Regions from separate parts of the Oceanobacter sp. 3_MG-2023 genome, predicted to be linked through region 1. Evidence: predicted binding sites of a transcription regulator. Region 1 holds the regulator's gene; each other region holds the start of a gene.

Region 1 (4,215 bases):
CCAAATTCTTGTTTGAAGGCTGCGGTCAGGCGTTCTGATAAATACACTGAGCGATGTTGACCGCCAGTACAGCCAATGGCAATGGTCAGGTAGCTGCGGTTATTTTCGGCAAAACGGGGTAACCAGCGCAACAGGTAAGTACGGATGTCATCAAACAGTTCGGTGACTTCCGGCTGGCTGGATAAAAAATCGATAATCGCCTGATCCTGTCCGGTCAGGGGACGTAATTCATGTTGCCAGTAGGGGTTGGGCAGGTTGCGGACATCAAATACAAAATCGGCATCCAGAGGAATCCCCTGCTTGAAGCCAAAGGACTGGAACAGAATGGCCATATCCGGGGTGACTTTCTCGGCTACTCGCATCTTGATCAGGCTGCGCAGCTCATGGACTGACATGCGGGTGGTATCCAGCGTCAAGTCAGCCAGGTTGGCAACAGGTTCGAGCAATTCGGTTTCGCGCTCGATGGCTTCTGCCAATGAGATATTGTCATTGGTGAGGGGGTGTTTGCGACGGGTGGAGCTGAAGCGTTGTAGCAGGACTTCTTCGGTGGCATCCAGAAATACAATATCGACCTGGCGATACTGTCCGGGTAAGCAGGTCAGTACCTGGGTCAGCTGTTCCATGGCGTCGGGCAAATTACGCACATCGACACTGACAGCGACATTGGCGCGTTTTTCGGCGCTGTAGGGTAAATCCGCCAGTGCGGGCAACAGATCAACCGGCAGGTTGTCGATGCAATAAAAACCGAGATCTTCGAGCACGGCCAAAGCGCTGGACTTGCCTGAGCCAGAGCGGCCACTGATCACAACCAGGCGCATGATGCGGTCTCCGTATTGGTCTGGTTAGTGGTTGGCCAACGCTCGTTGGTACAGTTCCTGATCGCTGCTGGCACTACGCAATTGCTGACGGTAATCATTCTGACTGAAATTTTGCGCCAGTGTGGCGAGAATTTGCAGATGATCGTCCGTTGCTTCTTCAGGGACTAATAAAGCAAATACGAGGTCAACCGGTTGATGGTCAATGGCATCAAAATCGATGGCCTCTTGCAAGTGAAGTAACACGCCGACGGCTTGTTCGCATTGCCGTAAACGACAATGGGGGATTGCGATGCCTTCACCAATGCCAGTACTGCCCAGACGTTCACGTCCAAGCAGGCGTTCAAACACTTCGTCCGAACTGCTGCCGTCAACTTTTTCGGCAATCAGTCCGGCAAGAAACTCCAGCAATTTTTTTTTGCTGGTAATGGCGACGTCGGTACGGGTGCATTCTGGCAGTAGAATATCGGCAATCGCAATGCTCATAGGTCAACCTTGCCCGTGCTGTCGGGCAATCAGTTTTTCTTTGTGTTTCAGGAGTTGACGGTCCAGTTTGTCGGCCAGCAGATCAATGGCGGCATACATATCGTCGTGAGTTGAGGTGGCGTGAAAGTCAGCACCACTGGCATGCAGGGTGGCTTCTGCCTGTTGTCGGCCTTTTTCCAGGGTCAGTGTGATCTGGCCAGAAGTAATCGGGTCGACATGACGCTCAAGACGAACCAGTTTTTCCTTGACGTATGCTTCCATGGCTTCGGTCACTTCAACATGGTGTCCACTGATATTGATGCTCATAAACGGCTCCTTATCGCTCGCTTGTATCGAACAGAGATCGACGCTATCGGTCAGATCAATTGTTTCCGCTCATTGGAAGGCGGAATCATCATGGCTTCACGGTATTTGGCCACCGTGCGGCGTGCAACCTGAATGCCCTTGTCGCCCAGCACAATGGCAATTTTGTTATCACTCAGGGGTTTACGCGGATTTTCTTCGCTGATCAGTTTTTTGATCATGGCGCGAATGGCGGTGGATGAACATTCGCCACCGGCGTCAGTACTGACGTGGCTGGAGAAGAAATACTTCAGCTCGAAAATACCACGAGGTGTGTGCATGAATTTTTGCGTGGTGACCCGTGAAATGGTTGATTCATGCATACCAACGGCATCGGCAATATCATGCAATACCAGAGGTTTCATGGCTTCTTCGCCCTGTTCAAAGAAGTCGATTTGGTACTCGACAATTTTGGTGGCGACTTTCAGCAGGGTTTCGTTGCGGCTTTGCAGGCTTTTGATAAACCAGCGCGCTTCTTGCAAATGGTCTTTGAGGAAGGCGTTGTCGGCACTGCTGTCGGAACGTCGCACCAGTGAGGCGTAGTCGGAGTTGACACGCAGCTTGGGGGCGATATCCGGGTTAAGCTCAACACGCCATTCATCACGGATATTACGAACAATCACGTCCGGTACGACGTATTCTGACTGCTCGGAGCTGATATCAGCGCCCGGCTTGGGGTTGAGTTCTTTAACCAGACGCAGGACGGCTTTGAGGTCTTCTTCCTTGAGCCGGGTTTTGCGCATCAGGGTGGGGTAATCTTTACTGCCCAGCAGGGCGATGTAGTCGCCGATCACCAATTTGGCTTCTGCCAGCCAGGGTGTTTCGGCAGGTAGCTGGTTGAGCTGAAGAATCAGGCATTCACGCAGGTCGCGGGCAAAAACACCGGCGGGGTCAAACTGTTGCAAGCGTTTGAGGACGGCCTGGATTTCATCTTCTTCAACACCCAGTTCCGGGTCAATTGAACCGAGTATGTCGTCGATGGTGGTGTGCAGATAGCCATCGTCATCAACCCCGTCGATCAGCATGGTGGCGATCTCGCGATCGGTGTCACTCATGGGAGTCAGGTTCAGCTGCCATTCAAGATGATCTTGCAGGTCGTCTGTGGTGGCATGACGGGAGTCATAATCAAAGTCGTCATCGCCAACCGGGCCAGAGCCTGAGGAAACCCCGGCCGTGGTCTGGAACGTATCATCCCAGTTGCTATCGACTGGCAGATCATCTGGCATCTTGTCATCAGACCATTGCTCACCCAGTTCCTGGGTGTCGGCATCGGTCGTGGCCGCTGTTGCGGTGACTTCCCTTTCCTGATCTGCATTGGTTTGCTGTGCATCCGGGAAGTCGTCGTGCTCGGACTCTTCGAATTCCAGCATGGGGTTGGAGTCCAGGGCTTCCTGGATTTCCTGTTGCAGATCGAGGGTAGACAATTGCAGCAGTCGAATTGCCTGTTGCAGCTGAGGGGTCATGGTCAGCTGCTGACCCATTTTTAACTGAAGCGATGCTTTCATACAGCGTTATTATTCATCGGTTGTCGGCATGGTCTGTGCATTATACGCCAGCCTGTGAGACAGGGAATGCTTTTCATGGTGGCGAATGAAACAGCGCTGGGCATCATAGCCCTGCAAGCCGATAAGATTCAAAGATGGAAGTCATGACCAAGGTAGATAGCCCGAACCTGTTCGTTGGCGAGTACATCATCAGCGCTGCCTTCGGCAATTATGTGTCCACCGCCTACGATATAGGCTTTTTCACAAATTGCGAGAGTTTCGCGGACGTTGTGGTCAGTAATCAGTACGCCGATGCCACGTGCCTTGAGTTGACGAATGATATCCATAATGTCAGCGACCGAGATCGGATCAACACCGGCAAAGGGTTCATCCAGCAAAATAAAGGAGGGTTCGGCGGCCAGGGCGCGGGCTATTTCGACCCGTCGTCGCTCGCCACCAGACAGGGCCATGCCGAGGCTGGTACGAATGTGCTGAATGTGAAATTCATCCAGTAGCTGTTCCAGCTGTTGCTGACGTTGGGGTTTGTTCAGGTCTGACCGGGTTTCCATGATGGCCATGATATTGTCTTCGACGCTGAGTTTGCGGAAGATCGACGCTTCTTGTGGCAAATAGCCAATGCCTTTCTGGGCGCGGCCGTGCATGGGCAGATGGCTGATATCGTCATCATCGATACTGACACGCCCCTTGTCGGCTTGTACCAAGTTGACAATCATATAGAAACAAGTGGTTTTACCTGCGCCGTTAGGGCCCAGCAAGCCGACAATTTGTCCGCTGCTGACCGCCAGGGAAACGTCCTTGACGACTTCGCGGCCGTTATAGCTTTTGGCCAGATGTTCAGCCTTGAGCGTTTTCATGGTTGTACGTCCGTGTTGGGCTGGGGTTGGATAATCACTTGAATACGCTGGTTGTCGTCAGCGCCGCCAGTGCCACTGCCGGATGTTTCTGCGCCACTGGCTGAGACGGTTTCCTGTTCAATGTCATAACGGATCAATTCGCCACTGAAGAGGTTGTTTTCCTGACGCAAGGCGGCGTCTCCCTTGAAGGCAATTTCCTTGCGGTCGGCGTAA
Region 2 (4,215 bases), on a different contig from region 1:
GGTCGCGGCAGAAGTGGAACGCCATATGGTTGAAGGCAAATACCATCGGGGCGACAGCGCCGTGGTGCAGATCGTCGCCTGCAAAACCGCCAAGGATTAAACAAGGGCTGGCCGGGTACTCCAGTAAATCAGTAACCGGCAGTTCAGAAACAGGAAACGCCGTCACCTCGGGGCAAGCCCGGCGTGACGGCGTTTTTACGCCAGTCAGGTGGTCGCAGGGCAGTAGAGCAGAGGGCAACCCGGATACAAACCTGGTCCTTTCTTTGATTATCTCAGAGGGCAAGGTAAAGCGTGGGACGACATAATTGCGAGTGCAACTAGAACTGGTGGTAAAGATCTGGGGCTGAAGCAAAAGCCAAGGCAATCGAGTCTTTCAAAGAGATGATTTGATTGGTCCAGATGGTGAGTCCATTAATCTACATCATCTAATTCAAAGGCCGGGCGGTGCTATCGCTGAAGCGACTGGAGCCATGCATTTTGATTATTATTCAACCTTTCCTATAAATCCGAATCCGATACCATCAGGTCTTGGAAGAACAGAGTTTGACGATTGGAAAATAGCATATTGAATGAGCGGGGCTAATTATTTTGATGGCTATTTTCAGGTAGGGTTATTAATAATTCGGCTATTAACGAATCGATTTCTATTCTTCAGAATAATGATGTTATGGATATTTAATATTTCTTCGGTGATTGGAATAATATGATATTAAAATCCCCTCGGATTATCGCCTTTTTTAGGGAGGTTTGGTGCAGGTAATGTCGGAAGTTAGGGAATATATGGTTCGACGAACTCCGATTTTTAAACAGTAGGTATTCCTAATATGGTGTGGTGTATATCACAAGATAGGAATATAGGTTTGGCGAGTAATTTAATACGTATTGGAGATGGATAGTTGGGTAGTCCCTATATCATGTTGTCCGATGAATTTTTTACGTTAGACCCCAACAGTGGGTGACCAGGAAAAGAACACTGCTGTTTTTATACGCAACGGGCCAAGTGTGGGTGCCCTGGCATGCTGATTGTCCAGAATTGGCATTTTAATTGGCTGCTACGATTGAGACAGATCAATTGTGGCGGTTAATTTTTGACGTCGATTTGCAGCCCGTGTGCTGTCCCGGTGCACGCTTCTGTGGTGATGCCGGGTACGGTTGGTACCGGTTGCACCAGTCTGATTTCCGCTTTTCCAAATCTGTCACTGATTTTCTTATCAATAGTCGATGGTGCACCTTATAAGCACATTAGCGGCGTATTTAATGATGACTGAAACCATTTTTATGGAATACAAGTACCACCGTCCACTTTGGCATGTAACAGATGCACTCTGTCGGTGCGCGGGCAAGATGGCATATGGATTGCCCATTAATCCGGTGATCTGTCACACAGCACTTTGTGAGCTTGGTCATGGCTGTGTCTGGGGAGATAGCCATGGCTGTCACAAGGTTGCTTTTTATCGTTATATAACAACGAGGATAAGATATGCGCAGATTGGCCGTAGTATTCACCGGTTGCCTGATCGGGTTGCCAGCCCAAGCGGAGGAATCCGTCGTTTCTACTCTGGCAGCCGATACCATTTGGGTCGTGACTGCCGCTGCATTGGTATTTTTTATGCAAGCAGGCTTCGCCTTACTCGAAGCCGGCATGTCGCGGGCAAAAAACTCCGTCAATGTGATGATGAAAAACTACATGGATGTGTGTCTGGGAACCCTGATGTTCTGGCTGGTCGGGTATGGTCTGATGTTTGGCAATAACGTCACCGGATATTTTGGCTCCAGCCATTTCATGATGTCGGATGTGGAACCCTGGGATTACACCGTTTTGCTGTTCCAGACCATGTTTGCCGCAACCGCCGTCACGATTTGTAGTGGCTCGATGGCTGAACGTACCCGCTACGATGCTTATCTGGTGGCGTCGGCTGTGATTGCGGCCTTTATTTACCCCGTGTTTGGCAGCTGGGTCTGGGGTGGCCTGTACGGTGGCGCTGGCTGGTTGGCCAATATGGGCTTTATTGATTTTGCCGGTTCGACCGTCGTGCATTCAGTCGGTGCCTGGTGCGCTCTGGCGGGCATTATTGTGTTAGGACCCCGTACCGGTCGTTTCTCCCGCGAGACTGGCGAAGTCCGCAATATTCCGGGGCATAACCTGTCGCTGGTAGCTCTGGGCGGTTTTATTCTCTGGCTCGGCTGGTTTGGCTTTAATGGCGGCAGCACTCTGGCTGCGACGGCGGATATCGGTTTGATCGCGCTGAATACCCAGCTTGCCGCCGGTGCCGGTGCGCTCGGTGCCTTGCTGTTCAGCCGCGTATTCCGGGTTCCCATTTTGCTGACGGCAACCGTCAATGGCAGTATTGCCGGGTTGGTGGGCATTACCGCTGGATGTGCCAGCATGGAACCTCAGTGGGCCATTCTGACAGGGTTGATTGCGGGTATGATCGCCGTCGCCGGATCATTGATAATGGAACGGATGAAACTGGATGACGTTGTGGGTGCGGTACCTGTGCATGGTTTTGCTGGCGTCTGGGGGACGTTGGCCGCCGGTATGTTTGTGACCGGGGATCTGTTTAACACTCATCAGGTGATGGTGCAGTTGATTGGCATTGTGGCTGCGTTCGTATGGGCTTTCCCGCTGTCACTGCTGACGTTTGGACTGATCCGGATGACGATGGGATTACGGGTTACCACCGCTGAAGAGCAGCAGGGCCTTGATGTGTCTGAACACTATGAGGTGGCCTATCCCGAGTTCCACAAAGACATGACGTACTTTCGTCAGTAAGTATGGAGCGTATGGATGAATATCGATACCAAACGTCGTGTGGTGTATACCGTACTGAGTGAAGTACTGGATGGCGACGAACTCTGGGATGTGATGTGGCGCTGGGAAGAGGGCTACGCCCAGAAATCCCAGTATGAGTTGAACGGCTTCTTTAACGACTGTCGGGATTTGCATGCCATCGCCTCCAATCGATCACAGCTTTACCGTGATCTGATTGGCTTGCTGATGAAAGGAACATCTGGTCTGAAGGCTGACCCGATCTCGCAAATGGAAGCCTATCGGCAACGTAATGGCATACTGGACAACCCGGTTACGCTCAATACGCATGAATGGATGCCCTGTTTCAGCGTGGTGGTACAAGAATTAATGCTCCAGGTGCCAGCCGCGCAAGTGCAGCAGGTACGGATGCAAACTGAAGAACAGGCGCAACACCGCGGGGTGACACCAGATCTGGTGTATGCGTTTTCCATGCTGGCCTTAGGCAAGTCGTCCACTAATTTGCTATCGCCCGATTTTGGTGAACTAAAAACACTATTGAATCTGGTTTATGTCGCCATGTGTGAGCAACTCGGGCCAGTGGCCACCGATCGCATGCTGTCACAAGCGATTGAACGTGCCAGAAAAAAGTTCAAAGGAGTGGACGCCCGTCTGCTATTGCAGCATCACACACGTTGAGCACACAGGTTATACGGCAGGGGACATCCATTTAATCCTGCACGGCTCTGCGCGAGTGTTGCCATTGTTCAGGGCAAGGCGACGAATGCAGCGAAATGACGAGTCCTTTTCAAATTCGTCAACACCGCACTGGACGGCGGCAACCCGCGCCCTTCGGGGGCTGCCGGATGATCTCGACTCGGTGTCGCCGACTTTTGACTTGACCCGTCAGGCCTGCAAGTCGGCTTCGTGATTCGAAACCATCCGGTAGCCCAGAGTGAGCACCGGATTAAATAGATGCCCCCGGCAGTTCGTGCCGTCGATTCAGGATGGGTCTACGGTGTCGCGAAACCGTTGCATATTGGGCAAAAGACAGATACTTGTGAAAGGCATATTCGAAATGCAAGTGAAAGGCTGGTCTGTGTTTCTCGTGTAACGATTGCCGTGTTTGAGACTCCGCCACAGTATAAGCCTCAGGATAACAATATGGCTTAAATGCAGCCTTATTATATTGTCGAAAAACATCACCCAGGTGGCGATGGCGTACGGCTTCGTTAATATGGGGCGTTTTGCCCGGCAGTACCGTGATTACCTTGGGGAATTACCCTCTGAAACCGTGCGTCAGAGCCGATAAATCATCCCGTTCTGAATGTATTCCGCTGCTGCTGGATCCGTCGCCCTGTGTGACGGTATTTGGGGGCTGTAGGTAATGGGCCGGTGCTGGGGTGTTAATGACGTTGCTGTAACTGCGGATTCTGGATCGAGTGGCGCTGGATATACACCGTCAC
Region 3 (4,215 bases), on a different contig from region 1:
GCCGACCACAATGGCGGCAACAAACCCAAACAGCATTTCATGCATGTGCCAGAAATACAGACCGCCAGCAGGAGCAATTAATTGTGCCCCGCTGAGGCTGGCCACCCAGAGGCCAACACAGATAACGCCAAAAATGGCCCCCAGTCCAAAAAAAGGACGAAATGCCAGAGCAAACCATGCCCATTCCGGCTGCTGTGATGATGAGGTTAGCGCTGGTCTGGTCATGGTAATGGTTGCTCCTGCATCCGTGTCAGGCGTCAGACTGCCGCTATGGCAAGTTCCTCTGCCGGGCCAAAGAATTCATGATGACGTTGGTCTTCAGGTATCGCCAACGCATCACAGAGTTGATTAATGCATACCATAAAAGGTTTAGGGCCAAGGAAGTAGATCTGGGCGTCTCGGCTTTCAGGCAGCACAGGTGCCAGCATATCCTGATTCAGGAAGCCGGTGGCATCTGGTGTATCTCCTGGCAGCGGTTTTTCGTAAATAATGAAGCTTTTCAGGTTGGCATACTGGCTGGCCAATGCCTCGACGTGCTCTTTAAAGGCGTGGTGTTGGCTGTCGATTGCCGCGTGAACAAACACGATCGGGCGACCGTCCGACACGCAGCTGTTGAGCATGCTGATTGCGGGTGTTATCCCGACCCCTCCTGTTATCAATACCAGTGGCTGTTCGGATTTTGGCGGTAAGACAAAATTACCGGCTGGTGCTGTCAGCATGACTTCGTCACCCGGTCTGGCTCTGTTATGCAGGTATCCGGATACCGTGCCATTGGCTTCTTTTTTTACTGAAATCCGCAGGCCACGTTTACCAGGGGCATCGGAGAGGCTGTAGTTGCGGCGCAGCGATTGGCCATCAATATCGAGTATCAGTGCTATGTACTGGCCAGGAGTGAAATCGATATTCGCTTCACCCTCTGTCGGGATCAGGTAAAACGATGAAATAACCGCGCTTTCTTTTTCGATACGCTCAATCACAAAACGGCGCTCTCCGCGCCAGCCACCCCGACGCTGGGCATGGTCGGAATAAAGCCCTTCTTCTACCTGAATCAGCAAGTCGGCCAGTTGCTGATAAGCCGCTCCCCAGGCATCGGCAATATCCGGTGTTACCGCGTCGCCCAGTACTTCACCAATAGCCTCCATCAGGCACTCCCCAACGATCGGGTAATGTTCCGGACGAATATTCAAGGCGCAGTGTTTATGAGCGATCAGTCCAACAGCGCTACCAAGGGCATCCAGTTTGTCGATATGGGTGGCATAAGCTACCAGGGCGTTGGCGAGTGCCTGACGCTGGGTGCCTTTTTGCTGGTGTGTCTGGTTAAACAGATCTGCCACCGCAGGGTAACGGCGGAACATCAGAGGATAAAAGCATTCGGTAATCTCTCGGGAATGAGCACCGACAACCGGGGCGGTTGCTTTGATGATGTCGATTTGGCTGGGGGATAGCATCGGATGTTGTCCTCTTGGCGCACCGGCAGGTGGGCGCTGTCTGTAAAAGTTAATGTTCCTCCGGTTCTTTCCAATAACTGTGCCATTTATAACTTATTGATATGTAATGAGTAATTTCTATTGGGTCTTTTTTACATCAAGCGGGTGTGGTTGAAATGACCTCATCGAGGTAATATTGACAACATGCCATTTAAACATTACATCTCAGTCATCGAAGACCTTAGCCGTGAGTTGCCAGTTGATGTTCGGTACCGTCGTTTATTGGAAGCTATCCGGCACACCATTCCCTGTGATGCCATCGCACTCTTGCGGCTCTCGGGCGAAGTGTTGCGGCCCATTGCCTTTTTGGGGCTGCGCGAAGAAACCCGGGGAAGACATTTTCATCCGGATCATCACCCCAGACTGAAACAAATCCTTGAGCACCAACGGCTGATCCGGTTTCCTGCGGATTCGCTGCTCCCAGACCCATATGACGGCCTGATGCGCTTGCCCGGCATTGATCCTCGCGTGCACGACTGCATGGGAATGTCGATTCAGGTTGATGGGCGCAACTGGGGCGTCATTACCCTGGATGCTTCTCGCCCGGGACAGTTTGATGAAACGATTCCTCATGCCGAGGAGCTGGCAATTACCCTGACCCGTGCGGTGATTACCGCAGCAGAACGCATTGCAACACTGCGACAGCAGATCAACCGTGGGCAACAGGTAACCGAAGCACTTAATCGGGAACGTCTTTCAACCGGCGTTGTGGGTACCAGTACCGAGATCATGCGGCTGATCAGTGACGTGGATGTTGTGGCACCTACTTCCATGACGGTATTGATTGAAGGCGAGACCGGGGTTGGCAAAGAGTTGATTGCCCGCCGCTTGCATATGCAATCGGCGCGAGCGGACAAACCTCTGATTTACCTGAATTGTGCCGCCTTGCCAGAGACCCTGGCGGAGGCCGAGCTGTTCGGCCACACCCGCGGCGCATTCACCGGGGCCAGTCAGGCTCGGGCCGGTCGCTTTGAATTGGCGGATGGCGGGACACTGTTTCTTGATGAAATCGGTGAATTGCCCATGACCTTGCAAGCGACGCTGCTCCGGGTGCTGCAAGAAGGTGAAATCCAGCGGGTCGGCAGTGATGAGACACACAAGGTCGATGTGCGGATGGTTGCTGCGACCAACCGCAACCTGAAGCACGAAGTGGCTGCCGGCCGTTTTCGGGAAGACCTGTATCACCGCTTAAGTGTTTTTCCTCTTAGGGTGCCCGCTCTGCGAGAGCGTCACCGGGATGTGCTGGAGTTGGCAGAGTTCTTCCTGGAGCGTCTGCAACACCGCCTGAATGTTCAAAAGCTGCTGTTGACAGCGGATGCACGCGAGACCTTGTTACGTTATCAGTGGCCGGGCAATGTCCGGGAGTTGGAACACGTTCTGGGGCGTGCTGCGCTTCGGGCACAACAACAATCCCGGGCACAAGCACCTGGTCGAGCACTGGTGTATATCGATAGCCGGGCCTTGGCGCTGGGAGATATCGAGGTTCAACCACCAGGCCCAGAGGAAGATCACCCTGATCATGGGGCAGAGGCATTATCCGGCTCCTTGACTGAGCTGACCCGACAATACCAAACCCGGCTGATTGGTCGGGTACTGACAGAGCAGGGCGGTAACGTGTCGGCGGCTGCCCGTGTACTTCAGGTCGACCGGAGTAATTTGCTCCGGCTGGTAAAACGGCTTGGCATCCATGTTGGATAGGGCTGCTGAGTTGGCGTTGTTTCGATAGGGTTCTACTCTGTTATACCGCAGCCGATCACTCACCGGTGCCAGGTCAGCTTCCCGTTAAATAATAAACGGATTACCCGGCTACATCGACTGGATGACGCATCGAGTCGACAGCCAGTCCCCTCGGCAAACCAATTCACAGTGATCAGTGGGTGTCTGTTGTAGGGCCTATTGAAAGTTTGCCCAAATCAATGCGCGCTTTTTCAGAAGCATTGCGCGCTTTCCCGGACGTTGTTATCGTTAAGGCATTGATATACGGAAAGTTGTTGCGCAGATTTACAGATTAATGCGCAAGGCACAAAGGAGTTAATGCGCATGCTCGCTTTCACAGAATGGACTGATCTGGAAATGGATTTTACTTCCTATTATTCAAGTAGTTACGGTGATTTCCCAGGAGCCTGCTTGCCCAGCAACCGCGCATGCGCACTAATAAACTGTTAGGCATCCGTGTGAGTCCTGAATTGAAAGAGTAAAAGAGATGAAAGATTTAATTGATAAGCTTTCTTCATACAATATTTTCAACTATCTCTTGCCTGGGGTGGTTTTTGTAGCGATAGCCAACTCATTTACAAAATATAACTTTGTTCAAGCGGATGTTGTTATTGGCGTTTTCTTATATTATTTCATTGGATTGGTTATTAGCAGGATAGGTTCTGTTGTTGTTGAGCCAATTCTTAAGTGGACCGGATTTGTTAAATTTTCGGAATACAGAGATTATATAGGCGCATCCCACAAGGATAAGCTTATAGAAGTTCTTTCAGAAGCAAACAACATGTATCGAACTTTTCTTTCGTTGTTTCTATCTCTCTCATTTTTAAAGATATATGAAGCTTTGTCTGAACGCTTTCAATACTTGAACAGCCTTTCATCAGAGATAGCAATAGTAGGGCTGCTAGCTCTTTTTGCCTTCTCATACAGGAAGCAAACAGCTTATATAACTAAGCGCGTAGCTAGCGCAAAAGACAAGGACTAAGTTATGACTGGCTTTTTCGAAATAGATTTT
Region 4 (4,215 bases), on a different contig from region 1:
AATCAGGTTCAAAAAATATTGAATGACTGTTCAGAGTGGCGAGAATAGTGTGAGTCAAAGCAGTGCCATGACAGTGTTACAGGGTTGGGGTCAGGAGTGGGATCAGGAGTGGGATCAGGAGGGATGGAAAACACCCGGCCGGAGAGAGTACCCGGCCGGTGTCTGGGTCAGTCTACACGCACAATTTTCATGGTGTTGGTGCCGCCCTGGGCGTTGAGATAATCACCCCGGGTAATCACAACGTAATCGCCGCTGCTGATTTCACCCGATTCTTTCAGGATGGCGATGGCAGAGGGGTTGATGGCATCCGGTTCCAGCTGGTCGGCGTAGAATGGCACGGTTTGCACACCACGATACAGTGCCACCCGGGATTGGGTATCTTCCCGGCGACAGAAGGCAAAGATCGGCAGGGCTGAACGCAGTCGCGACATCAGGCGTGGTGTTGCACCGGTTTCGGTCAGCGAGATAATTGCGGTCACACCAACCAGGTGATTGGCGGCATACATGGCCGACAGTGCGATGGTCTCTTCGATGCTGTGCATGTCTTCATACAGACGATGCTTGGAACGTTTGGCCAATGGGTGACGCTCGGCTCCCATAATAATGCGGGTCATGGCGGCAACGGCTTCAACCGGGTAGTCACCGGCAGCGGTTTCAGCTGACAGCATAACGGCATCGGTGTAGTCGAGAACGGCGTTGGCAACGTCGGAGACTTCAGCGCGGGTTGGCATTGGGCTGTCGATCATGGATTCCATCATCTGGGTCGCCGTGATCACCGGCTTGTTCAGCTGACGGGAGCGGGAGATGATTTTTTTCTGTACGCCGACCAGTTCGGCATCACCGATTTCTACGGCCAGGTCGCCACGAGCCACCATAACGGCATCGGAAGCGCGAATAATGCCATCCAGTACGGCATCGTCGGCAACACATTCTGCCCGTTCAATCTTGGAGACCAGCCCGGCATGACCACCTGCGGCCGTCAGTAGCTCGCGGGCTTCGATCATGTCGTGTTCGTCACGGGGGAAAGAAACGGCGAGGTAATCGACCAGCAGTTCTGAAGCCAGCTTGATGTCAACCTTGTCCTTGTCGGTCAGGGCTTTGGCGGACAGGCCACCACCCAGTCGGTTGATGCCCTTGTTGTTCGACAACCAGCCACCAATACGAACACGGGTGTTCAGCTTTGAAGGAAAGGTTTCGGTGACTTCCAGTTCAACGCGGCCATCATCCAGCAGCAGGATATCGCCCACGTGGGCATCTTCGATCAGTGCTTTATAGTCGATGCCGACCTGTTCTTTATTACCGGCGTCACGGTCGAGAGTGGCGTCCAGTACAAAGGATTGGCCAACATCCAGATGGACTTTTTGTTCAGCAAAGCGGGATATGCGGATTTTCGGGCCTTGCAGATCACCCAGGATGGCGACGTGACGTCCCAGTTTTTTGGCTGCTCGTCGCACCATGGCGGCACGGTCGCGGTGATCGTCAGCGTCACCATGGGAGAAATTGAGACGGAATACATCAGCGCCCGCTTCGATCAGTTGTTCGATTTTTTCATCGGTGTTGGTAGCGGGCCCAAGGGTGGCCACAATTTTGGTGCGTCTTAACATGAAGAATCTCCTGGCGGACGGTGGAGTGCAGGGTGTGATACGAAAGTATTATCTACCAAGCATGAGACGGAGTCTTTACACATGGGTAACAACGGCTGGAATTTCTGTTGTTTCCCTGATTTGGCGTGACCTTATCCTGAGTACTCGTGACTGCTGGGCAGAAAAATAGGCGTTGCTCTGTCGCAGGGCGTTTTCGGGAGGTTTTTGCCTGTTTTTGGTGCGCGCAACACCATACGCCGATTGTGTTGGCAAACAAAATCGGTCTCGATCTCAATGCCAGGCCAAACAGGTGTTGGCAATGTGGACATTGATTGCAAGCTTATACCTCTATCTACCCATTCTAAAGCGGACAAATCTGTCATTGTCTGAATATTTGAACTTGCGACAGGCTTGGCACCGGCCATGCAATATTCCCTCTGAGAATATTTTTGTCTGGTCAGTATTCCCGTACCCAGTACGACCCTGACCAGTCTGAATTGGTTTAGCTAAAAACTTACTCAATCAGAGAGGGGAAATCCCATGACTCCAGAAGAATTGGAAGCCTTTAAAGCGGCTTTCGAAATGCATCAGGCGATGAATGTCGAGGTGTTCTATTGGTGGTGTACTGCCATCATGTTCATGATCCACGCCGGTTTCCTTGCGTATGAAATTGGTGCGTCGCGCGTCAAAAACGCGTTGGCATCCGGTATGAAAAATATTCTGACTTTGGCCGTTGTTGTGCCTACTTTCTACTTCTTCGGCTGGTGGATCTATAACGCATTCCCTGGTGGTCTGATTCCTATTGATGCTTCTGGTGCCCTGCCATGGGCTGCCAGTATGGGTCCTGATGTCTCTGATATGGGCACGGGTATCTTCTGGGCTGCTTTCGCCATGTTTGGTGCCACAACCGGTTCGATTCTGTCGGGTGCGGTGATCGAGCGTATTCGCATGAGTGCGTACCTGATCCTGACCATTGTGGTGGGTTCTGGTGTCTGGATTCTGGCCGGTGCCTGGGGATGGCATCCTGATGGCTGGTTGCTGCTGGATCTGGGCTACCACGATGTGGGCGCATCAGGTGTGGTTCACGCCATCGCCGGTTTCTTTGCGCTGGGTGTGCTGATCAATCTGGGGCCTCGTTTGGGCAAATTCGTCGACGGCAAGGCGATGGCCATTGTGCCTCACAACCTGCCAATGGCGTTGATTGGTCTGATGATGATTATTGTCGGCTTCTTTGGCTTCCTGGGTGGCTGCATCATCTTTAACGGTGGTGAAACTGGCTGGACAACTATTTACGGTAACCCAACCAACTTGTCTGCTTTTGCATTCAACACACTGATGGGTTTTGCCGGTGGCGTGATTGGTGCTTACCTGTCTTCTCGTGAGCCGTTCATGACCATGTCCGGTGGCCTGGCTGGCATCATTACTGTTGCGGCCGGTCTGGATCTTTACTATCCGGGACTGACCTTCTTCCTGGCGGTTGTTGGTGGTATTTCCATGCCAATCGTTGGCAAGTTCGTTGAGAAGTGCGGTATCGATGACGCAGTTGGCGCGGTAGCGGTACACGGCTGGTGTGGCTTCCTGGGTGTGGTTCTGGTTGGTGTCTTCGCCTCCGGTTACCCAAGTGTTCCAGAAGGTGCTCCAGACATTACTTTCTTCGGTCAGCTGTTGGGCGCCGTGGTTATGTGTGTCACTGGTTTTGTACCTGGCTATGGCATCTCCTTGCTGTTGAAGAAAATGAACATGCTGCGTGTTCCTGCCAAGGCAGAAGCTGCAGGCCTGGATCTGGTTGAAATTCCAGCCATTCCTTACCCAGAGCGTGTGCCTTCCCGCGACATCATTGAAGGTACTGTTCCTGCGGATGCCGCCGGTCTGCCTGCGAATGGTGTGCTGGGTAGCTGATCGACCGCTTGATTCTCAAACGGGCGGGGCGCTGCTGCCCCGCTTGTCTTAACTTGCTGTTAGTAAAGAGGAATACATTATGGATACTTCACCGATTGATAGCTGGGAAGGCGTAGGCGCTTACTTTACCTTCGCAGACCAACCTGGCGTTGTGGCTTTTCTGTGTGGTTTGGCTGTCGTAACCTTTGTTGGTTTTATGTACGCCCTGATCAAGCACGAGAACGACGCGTTTGATAAGCACGAAGGCTGATTCGTCAGTCTGCATGACGGAAGCGTCCGTTACATCCGACTTGTACGCCCGGCTTGTTCCGGGCGCTTTCTGTTTATCCCTTTGGGAATGTACAACGGATTCCGGTGGTACTGACAAGAGCGACAGCAACCCGACGCTGGAATCCATTATCTTTGGCAAAGGCCCGTCGATATGAGTTATCAGATTTCACTTGGCCAGAAAAGCTGGCAATTTAATGACCTGAAAAGCTTGCTGGCAAAAGCATCACCGTTGCGTTCTGGGGATTGCCTGGCGGGTGTGGCTGCTCTGGATGAGCAGGAACGGGTCGCTGCACAATTGGCGTTGGCTGATGTGCCGCTCAAAACTTTCCTGAATGAACTGGTGATTCCTTACGAAGCCGATGAGATATCCCGACTGATTATTGACCGGCATGATGCCTTGGCCTTTGCGCCGATCGCGCATTTGACGGTAGGGGATTTCCGTAACTGGTTGTTGAGTGAACAA

Evidence for each region. Region 1 encodes sigma-54, which starts transcription at its own class of promoters, with help from an activator protein. Its sites were predicted from a motif close to TGGCACNNNNNTTGCTNT; they were not measured.
Region 2: a site for sigma-54 is predicted at 1,346-1,363, ahead of Q8W32_RS12550 (ammonium transporter). Genes of this name have one in related genera too.
Region 3: a site for sigma-54 is predicted at 1,516-1,533, ahead of hmpA (NO-inducible flavohemoprotein). Genes of this name have one in related genera too.
Region 4: a site for sigma-54 is predicted at 1,996-2,013, ahead of Q8W32_RS14410 (ammonium transporter). Genes of this name have one in related genera too.

What each region holds. Positions count from the first base shown of each region.
Region 1 covers NZ_JAUYVX010000005.1:148,816-153,030, reverse strand. Annotated here, with positions in the region: gene rapZ (RNase adapter RapZ) at 1-818, opposite strand, end outside; gene ptsN (PTS IIA-like nitrogen regulatory protein PtsN) at 843-1,301, opposite strand; gene hpf (ribosome hibernation-promoting factor, HPF/YfiA family) at 1,305-1,607, opposite strand; gene Q8W32_RS06495 (RNA polymerase factor sigma-54) at 1,658-3,148, opposite strand; gene lptB (LPS export ABC transporter ATP-binding protein) at 3,277-4,002, opposite strand; gene lptA (lipopolysaccharide transport periplasmic protein LptA) at 3,999-4,215, opposite strand, start outside.
Region 2 covers NZ_JAUYVX010000013.1:62,431-66,645, forward strand. Annotated here, with positions in the region: gene Q8W32_RS12545 (bifunctional 2-polyprenyl-6-hydroxyphenol methylase/3-demethylubiquinol 3-O-methyltransferase UbiG) at 1-100, shown strand, start outside; gene Q8W32_RS16645 (HNH/ENDO VII family nuclease) at 387-569, shown strand; gene Q8W32_RS12550 (ammonium transporter) at 1,481-2,773, shown strand; gene Q8W32_RS12555 (hypothetical protein) at 2,789-3,448, shown strand; gene Q8W32_RS12560 (hypothetical protein) at 4,156-4,215, opposite strand, start outside.
Region 3 covers NZ_JAUYVX010000020.1:31,825-36,039, forward strand. Annotated here, with positions in the region: gene Q8W32_RS15760 (NnrS family protein) at 1-225, opposite strand, end outside; gene hmpA (NO-inducible flavohemoprotein) at 258-1,448, opposite strand; gene norR (nitric oxide reductase transcriptional regulator NorR) at 1,632-3,185, shown strand; gene Q8W32_RS15775 (hypothetical protein) at 3,691-4,185, shown strand; gene Q8W32_RS15780 (ComEC/Rec2 family competence protein) at 4,189-4,215, shown strand, end outside.
Region 4 covers NZ_JAUYVX010000016.1:40,278-44,492, reverse strand. Annotated here, with positions in the region: gene pyk (pyruvate kinase) at 168-1,604, opposite strand; gene Q8W32_RS14410 (ammonium transporter) at 2,124-3,482, shown strand; gene Q8W32_RS14405 (hypothetical protein) at 3,562-3,732, shown strand; gene Q8W32_RS14400 (ethanolamine ammonia-lyase subunit EutB) at 3,904-4,215, shown strand, end outside.